2 regions of the Bacillus cereus group sp. MYBK79-1 genome follow, and region 2 is predicted to be linked to the other one. Evidence: predicted binding sites of a transcription regulator. Region 2 holds the regulator's gene; the other holds the start of a gene.

Region 1 (3,891 bases), on a different contig from region 2:
ACAAATGAGTACAAAAAAAGAAAGAGTAGATGTACTATTAGTAGAACGAGGGCTTATAGAAACACGTGAGAAAGCAAAACGCGCCGTTATGGCGGGACTCGTATATGCGAATGAGATGAGACTTGATAAGCCAGGAGAGAAAATCCCACAAGATACAGAGATTACGGTGAAGGGACAAGTTATGCCGTATGTAAGCCGTGGTGGTTATAAACTTGAAAAGGCATTAGAGACATTTCATCTGAATTTACAAGATAAAGTTATGATAGATATTGGTTCATCAACTGGTGGCTTTACAGATTGTGCGCTTCAAAACGGAGCGAAATTATCTTATGCATTAGATGTAGGATACAATCAGCTTGCGTGGAAATTGCGTCAAGATGAGCGTGTTGTCGTAATGGAACGGACAAACTTCCGTTACGTGACACCAGCAGACTTAGAACGTGGTTTACCGCAATTTGCTAGTATCGATGTTTCATTTATATCATTAAAGCTTATACTGCCGGTTTTAAAAACAATGCTTATGCCTAATGGGGATGTAGCAGCGTTAATTAAACCACAGTTTGAAGCTGGAAGAGAGCAAGTTGGGAAAAAAGGTATCGTTCGTGATCGAAAAGTACACGAGGCTGTCGTGGAAATGATTGTCGACTTTGCTATAAAAGAAGGATACGATGTAGAAGGTTTAACATTCTCACCAATTACGGGCGGGGATGGTAATATTGAATTTTTAATTCATTTGAAATGGCATGGTGAACGTGAGAATGGTGAAAATCAATCTCCAGTTTCTGTTGAGCAAGTAGTTACAGAGGCGCATGATGTCCTAAAACAAAAAGGAAAAGGGGAATAACATATGTTGTTCCTCTTTTTGTTGTAATTGTATAATGATTGTAAAAACAATTGTGTACAAGCAACGAATTATAAGTTAACATAAATAAGTGAAGTATACCAATGTTTAAACTATGGTAAGAGATAGTGTGAGGTGCAAATGTATGAATAAAGGTCAGCGCCATATTAAAATCAGGGAAATTATTGCAAACAAAGAAATTGAAACACAAGATGAATTAGTTGATATTTTACGTAATGAGGGATTTAATGTAACGCAAGCAACAGTATCGCGCGATATTAAAGAACTGCACTTAGTGAAAGTGCCATTACATGATGGTCGCTATAAATATAGCTTGCCAGCAGATCAACGATTTAACCCGTTACAAAAATTAAAACGCAATCTAGTGGATTCATTTGTAAAATTAGACACGGCAGGACATATGCTTGTGCTAAAAACATTGCCTGGTAACGCTCATTCACTTGGAGCACTTATTGATCATTTAGAGTGGGATGAGATCATCGGAACCATCTGTGGTGATGATACTTGCTTAATTATTTGCCGTACACCTGAAGATACAGGTGTTGTCTCTGATCGTTTCTTAAATATGTTGTAATAAAAAAATCTTGTTTGCTTTCCTCTGTAAAGTGGAAAGTGAACAGGATATTTTTATTGGTTAAAAATGTGAATTCTTAATTGTAATATAATATTTTCTTTGAATAAAATTAGAAAATAGGTGGATTGACCCGTAAAACGAATGTTTGGTACAATGGAGCGGTTAGAAAAGTAATTTATACATACAAATATATAGTATGACTATTTGAATAAAGAACTGAGAAAAGCCCTTAATAGGGGATTAGTTTATAACGAGGTGAATGGGGCATTGTTATCGGAATTATCGATTAGAAACTTTGCTATTATTGAGGCATTAAATATTTCTTTTCAAAAAGGATTAACGGTTTTAAGTGGTGAAACAGGGGCCGGAAAATCGATTATTATTGATGCGATTAGTTTACTTGTAGGTGGCCGTGGTTCAGCGGAATTTGTTCGATACGGAACAGAAAAAGCTGAGATAGAGGGGCTATTTTATGTAGAAGATGATAAGCATCCATGTATTGAAAAGGCAGAAGAGTTGGACATAGAAATCGAAGACGGCATGATTATTTTGAAGCGTGATATCGCTGCAAATGGAAAAAGTGTATGTCGTGTAAATGGGAAACTAGTTACCCTTAGTATATTAAAAGAAATTGGGAAAACACTTGTTGATATTCATGGGCAGCACGAAACGCAAGACTTAATGAATGAAGAGCGACATTTATTTATGCTCGATCATTTTGATGGAGAGCGTATTGTTAAACAATTGGATATATATCAAAACGTATACGCTGATTATGAGAAGTTAAAAAAACAGTTAAAATCGTTAAGTGAAAATGAACAACAAATGGCGCATCGCTTAGATTTAATTCAATTCCAGCATGAAGAAATCCGTAAGGCGGATTTAAAGATGGATGAAGAAAATGAATTAACTGAAGAACGATTGCAAATTTCTAATTTTGAAAAAATTTACAAAGCATTAGGCGATGCATATCGCTCATTAAGCGCGGACGGACAAGGATTAGATAATGTAAGAAGCGCAATGGGACAAATGGAGAGTATTACACATTTAGATGAAGTGTATCAAGAAAATCATGACTCAATTGCAAATAGCTATTACTTATTAGAAGAAGTTGCGTATCAACTGAGAGAAAAGCTCGATATGATGGAATATGATCCGAATCGTTTAGACGAAATTGAAACGCGTTTAAATGAAATTCGTATGCTAAAGAGAAAATATGGAAATACTGTAGAAGAGATTTTAGCGTATGCTGATAAAATTGAACAAGAAATTTTTACGATTGAAAATAAAGACGTTCATATTGAAACGACGAAGAAGCAGTTAAAGGAATTAGAAAGTGTTATTCTGAAAGAAGCAACGTTGTTAAGTAATATGCGTCATGAACTTGCAGAGCATCTTACAAATGCCATTCATCAGGAATTAAAAGAATTATATATGGAAAAAACAAAATTTGAAGTGAGAATCATGAAGCGAGTAGGAAATGCTGAAGAGCCTCTTGTAGAAGGAGCGCCGGTAAGACTTACGGCGGATGGCTACGATCATGTGGAATTTTATATTTCAACAAATCCAGGTGAGCCACTAAAACCACTTTCAAAGGTCGCTTCTGGCGGAGAGTTATCTCGTATTATTTTAGCTTTAAAAAGCATTTTTTCTAAGCATCAAGGTGTTGCATCAGTTATTTTTGATGAGGTGGATACTGGTGTAAGTGGCCGGGTCGCACAGGCTATTGCGGAAAAAATTTATCGAGTATCAGTAAACTCACAAGTGCTTTGTATTACGCACTTACCTCAAGTCGCTTCAATGGCGGATTCGCATTTATTTATTCGAAAACAAGTAGCGAATGATCGCACAATTACATCAGTTACCGTTTTAACTATGGAGGATAAAGTAACAGAAATAGCTCGAATGATTTCTGGTGTAGAAATTACAGATTTAACGACAGAACATGCGAAAGAATTACTTACGCAAGCACATCATTTTAAACAGACAGCAGAGGCTATCCAGTAATGGATAGCTTTTTTTCTCAAAAGATGATTTCTTAATTCTTCCGGTTATAAATAAAGCACTGCAAGGAGAGATTAAAAAGTGAAGCCAAGAGGCTGAATGTGGGGTAGGAGCGAGGAGAGTGAACAAATTGAAATTAGAAAGATTTCGCAAAATAATAGGTATTTTTCTCCTTGTTTCTTTAGTTTTTATAGGGTGTTTTAAACCGCTTCGGACGTTTATTTCATCCCCGAAGCAACTTGTTGTTTTTGAAGGACAACAATCAGAAATAGCTTCATTATCAGTATTTCAAGCTTCATCTACAGATCGTGATGTGTTTACAGTAAGTTCAAATGAACAAAAACAAGGACTTATGGTAAATTCTCATCAAAATGGTGAAGCAGATATGGTGTTTCAACTTGCTGGTTTTCCAGTGAAAAAAGTAAATGTGAAAGTATTAAAAGATTTCAAA
Region 2 (3,891 bases):
TGAAGATCCAATCAGCAATAGAAAGATTGAAAGGAAAGATGACTATTGTTGTTATTGCGCATCGGTTATCTACGATCCGCAATGCAGATCAAGTTATTGTTTTAGGAAAAGGTGAAATTGTTCAAAAAGGTGAATTTAATCAATTGGCTAAAGAGAGAAAAGGTGTATTTCGAAATTTATTAGGGTCACAAATGGAAGTTGGTTCTTAGAGGGGAAAGAGTGAATGGATTTTTGTATTCATACAGTTCGAATCGAATAAAAGCCTGAGTGATGGCCGGTTATAACAGGACATTATTCAGGCTTTTATTTGTACGTTTTCTACATTTAGGGGGTAAATATAAATGAGTACCTTGCAATGAATAATACTAAGTGGTATATTATGGATATAACAGGTACCGTGTATTGAATAGTACTGGAATGAGAAAGGGGGATTGGCCTTGAACGTTCAGTTTAAAAAAGGCGTGTTAGAACTGTGTGTTTTAGCACTTGTGAAACGTAAGGATTGTTACGGTTATGAACTTGTTCAGCAAATCTCAAATAAATTTTTAATATCGGAAGGGTCAGTGTATCCTTTATTACGTCGTTTAACGAAAGAAGGATATTTTCAAACGTATTTGAAAGAATCTACGGAGGGGCCGCCTCGTAAATATTATCAACTAACGGAGCAAGGGGAAACGCAACTGAATTTGTTAGTAACAGAGTGGCGTGATTTTGCAAAAGGCGTACAAGAAATTATTGAAGGGGTGGAATGGGATGAGTAAAGAACAGTTTCTTAAAGAATTATCAAGTCATCTTAGAAAGTTACCGGAAGAAGAGAGGAAAGATATTTTATTTGATTATGAAGAGCATTTTCAGTTTGGGAAAGAAGAAGGAAAAACTGAATCGGAAATAATAAAGGGTCTTGGCTCGCCGAAAGTAATTGCGAAAGATTTACTTGCTTTGTATCGCTTTGATGAAATGAAAAAGGACCCATCTACTTCGAATATAACAAGGGCTGTTATGGCAGCGGTTGGACTTAGTTTGTTTAATTTCATTATTGTATTGGGCCCGTTAGTTGCAATTATCGCTTTTATATTTTCTTTTTGGGTCGGTGGGATTGCTAGTGTAGTGACACCATTTTTCGTTATTGCAAAAGTATTTATGGGTACTTTTATATGGTTGGATGTATTCGTTAGTATAACGTTTGTTGGAGTAGGTTTGTTGTTATGTATTATCGCTTATTATAGTACGAAGTGGTTTAAAAAGTTATGCGTACGTTATGTAATATGGAACTTCAAAATGATAAAAGGGGAGTAGATGATGAAAAAAATATTGTTAGTAGCAATCGCTTGTATCATTATTGGAGTAATTGGGATTTCACAAACATATGAAAAAGCAGTGCAAACTGCAGAAGAAGGAAATAAAGAAGATGTAATTAAAAATGAAATACTAAAAAATATAGAAGTTAAGTTAGATGCTGGGGATATTGTTGTCCAAAAATCTCCCGATTCTTCTTTTTATGTAAAGCAATCAGGAGATGTACGTAAACAAGAAATCCGTATTGCTGAAGATGGTGACACATTAAAAATTATTGGGGAAAGAGAAAAAGGTGCTTCATTTGATTTTTCTTTTTACAATTTCAAGTTTCAAACGTCTGCAGTGACTATATTTGTACCAGAACGTTCTTACCAGGAGATAAAAATAAATTCATCAGCTGGACAAATAGAAATAAGTGATGTGAAAAGTGATCGTGTAAGTGTTGGGACACTTGCTGGAGAAGTAGATTTGAAGCATGTCACAGCTAAGAGTGTGGAGGGGTCTACAAAAGCTGGTGAGGTGAATTTAAAAAAGGTAATAGGGAAAGTAACAGCGAAAACGGCTAGCGGGGATGTATATGTTGTGGATCATGATCCTAAGTATGATGTAGAGGCAAGTTCAACTGCTGGGGATGTAGATATTACTTTATTAGAAAAACCACAAGATGCAGTAATAACTGGGCAAAGCGCTGCTGGCGACGTAATGATTTTTAATGAAGAAAATAAAAATATAACTATTGGAAATGGTAGTAAAAAGATTAGCGGTAAAACAGCTGCTGGCGATGTGACGATTGAAACTCGTTCGTAAGTAATAGAATGTATGAAAATCTATCAAAATACAAAAAAGAAGATAATTACCGTATATAAATAAGGTAATTATCTTCTTTTATTATTTTTAATGTAAATCACGATATACGCCAATTACTTTGCCGATAACTGACACTTGTTTTAAAATGATAGGCTCTAATGAAGAGTTTTCCGGTTGTAGACGGAAATGGTCTTTTTCCTTATAGAAACGTTTAACAGTTGCTTCGTTATCTTCTGTTAAAGCGACTACAATTTCACCATTATATGCAGACTGTTGTTGGCGAACAACAACTAAATCTCCATCGAAAATACCAGCTTCAATCATACTATCTCCAGAAATACGTAACATAAACACTTGGTCTGCTCCAGCAACAATGCTAGCTGGAAGTGGGAAGTGATCTTCTACACTTTCAACTGCTGTAATCGGTAATCCAGCAGTAACTTTTCCGACAATTGGAACTTGAATAACAGATTGTGTTTCTGTATCCATTCGGTTGTCACCTAAAATTTCAATTGCTCGTGGTTTTGTTGGATCGCGTCGAATATATCCTTTTTCTTCTAGTCGTGATAAATGTCCGTGCACTGTAGAACTAGAAGCGAGGCCGACTGCTTGACCGATTTCGCGTACGGAAGGTGGATATCCTTTTTCTTGTACTTTTAGCTTAATAAAGTCGAGAATGTCTTGCTGGCGTTTCGTTAACTTTTCCATGTTTTCTAACACCTCGTTTTCTTTCATTTTTCTTATTAATAAGTATAACATGCGAAAAAACATTCTACAAACATAAGTTCGAACGAAAGGCGAATTTATGATACACTATAAGGAAAATATAGTGAGAAAGAAGGGTTCAAAATGAATGCAATTATTTATGCACGTGTGAGCACAACAAAAGAAGAACAGGAAACATCATTATTGCGTCAAAAAGATGAATTATTGCATTTAGCTGAGCGCTATCAAATGAATGTTGCAAAGGTGATTGAGGAGCAGGCTAGCGGTTATACAATTGAACGTGATGGCATATTAGAAGTGCTAGATACAATTCGCGATGAACAAATTGATGTACTTCTCATACAAGATGAAACGCGCCTTGGTAGAGGGAATGCGAAAATTGCATTAATGCACTGTTTACATAAAGAGGGAATAAAAGTATATACGCATACGCATAATGGAGAATTAGAACTCTCTGACTCTGATTCGATGGTGCTAGATATAATTGGGATTGTTGAAGAGTATCAAAGAAAGATCCACAATTTGAAAATTAAACGTGGCATGCAAAGAGCGGTAGAGAAAGGATTTCGTCCGGAGAATAATTTGAAAAATCGTCATTTAAGTATAGGGCGTGAGAAAAAAGAAGTGCCAATTGAGGAAATTGTACGTTTACGCCGGAATGAATTAACTTTTGAAGAAATTGCAGCGACGCTTCGCGGCTTTGGGCATAACGTTTCAAAAGCGACGGTACATCGTAGATATGTAGAGTATACAAAGCAATTGCTTGATAAAGAGGACTAACTATTGTATGATAATAATCAGTTTTGAGTAAAAGGGGGATTCGAGATGCAAAGTCACGAACTCATTGAACGCATTAACTTCTTAGCGAAAAAAGCAAAAGCTGAAGGCTTAACTGAAGAAGAACAACGTGAGCGCCAATCGCTACGTGAACAATATTTAAAAGGATTTCGTCAAAATATGTTAAACGAACTTAAAGGAATTAAAGTTGTTAACGAAGAAGGTACTGATGTTACACCGGCGAAATTAAAAGCTTTAAAAAAGCAAGATAATGCAAAATTAAAC

The links. Region 2 encodes LexA, which represses DNA repair genes until DNA is damaged. Its sites were predicted from a motif close to CGAACATATGTTCG; they were not measured.
Region 1: a site for LexA is predicted at 1,571-1,584, ahead of recN (DNA repair protein RecN). Genes of this name have one in related genera too.

What each region holds. Positions count from the first base shown of each region.
Region 1 is NZ_JBQAEO010000010.1:166,039-169,929, forward strand. Features, by position in the region: gene dxs (1-deoxy-D-xylulose-5-phosphate synthase) at 1-1, shown strand, start outside; gene ACTFOB_RS17440 (TlyA family RNA methyltransferase) at 5-844, shown strand; gene argR (arginine repressor ArgR) at 987-1,436, shown strand; gene recN (DNA repair protein RecN) at 1,704-3,443, shown strand; gene spoIVB (SpoIVB peptidase) at 3,562-3,891, shown strand, end outside.
Region 2 is NZ_JBQAEO010000004.1:289,540-293,430, reverse strand. Features, by position in the region: gene ACTFOB_RS10215 (ABC transporter ATP-binding protein) at 1-209, shown strand, start outside; gene ACTFOB_RS10210 (PadR family transcriptional regulator) at 438-761, shown strand; gene ACTFOB_RS10205 (DUF1700 domain-containing protein) at 754-1,296, shown strand; gene ACTFOB_RS10200 (DUF4097 family beta strand repeat-containing protein) at 1,297-2,103, shown strand; gene lexA (transcriptional repressor LexA) at 2,191-2,811, opposite strand; gene ACTFOB_RS10190 (YneB family resolvase-like protein) at 2,953-3,609, shown strand; gene ACTFOB_RS10185 (DUF896 domain-containing protein) at 3,655-3,891, shown strand, end outside.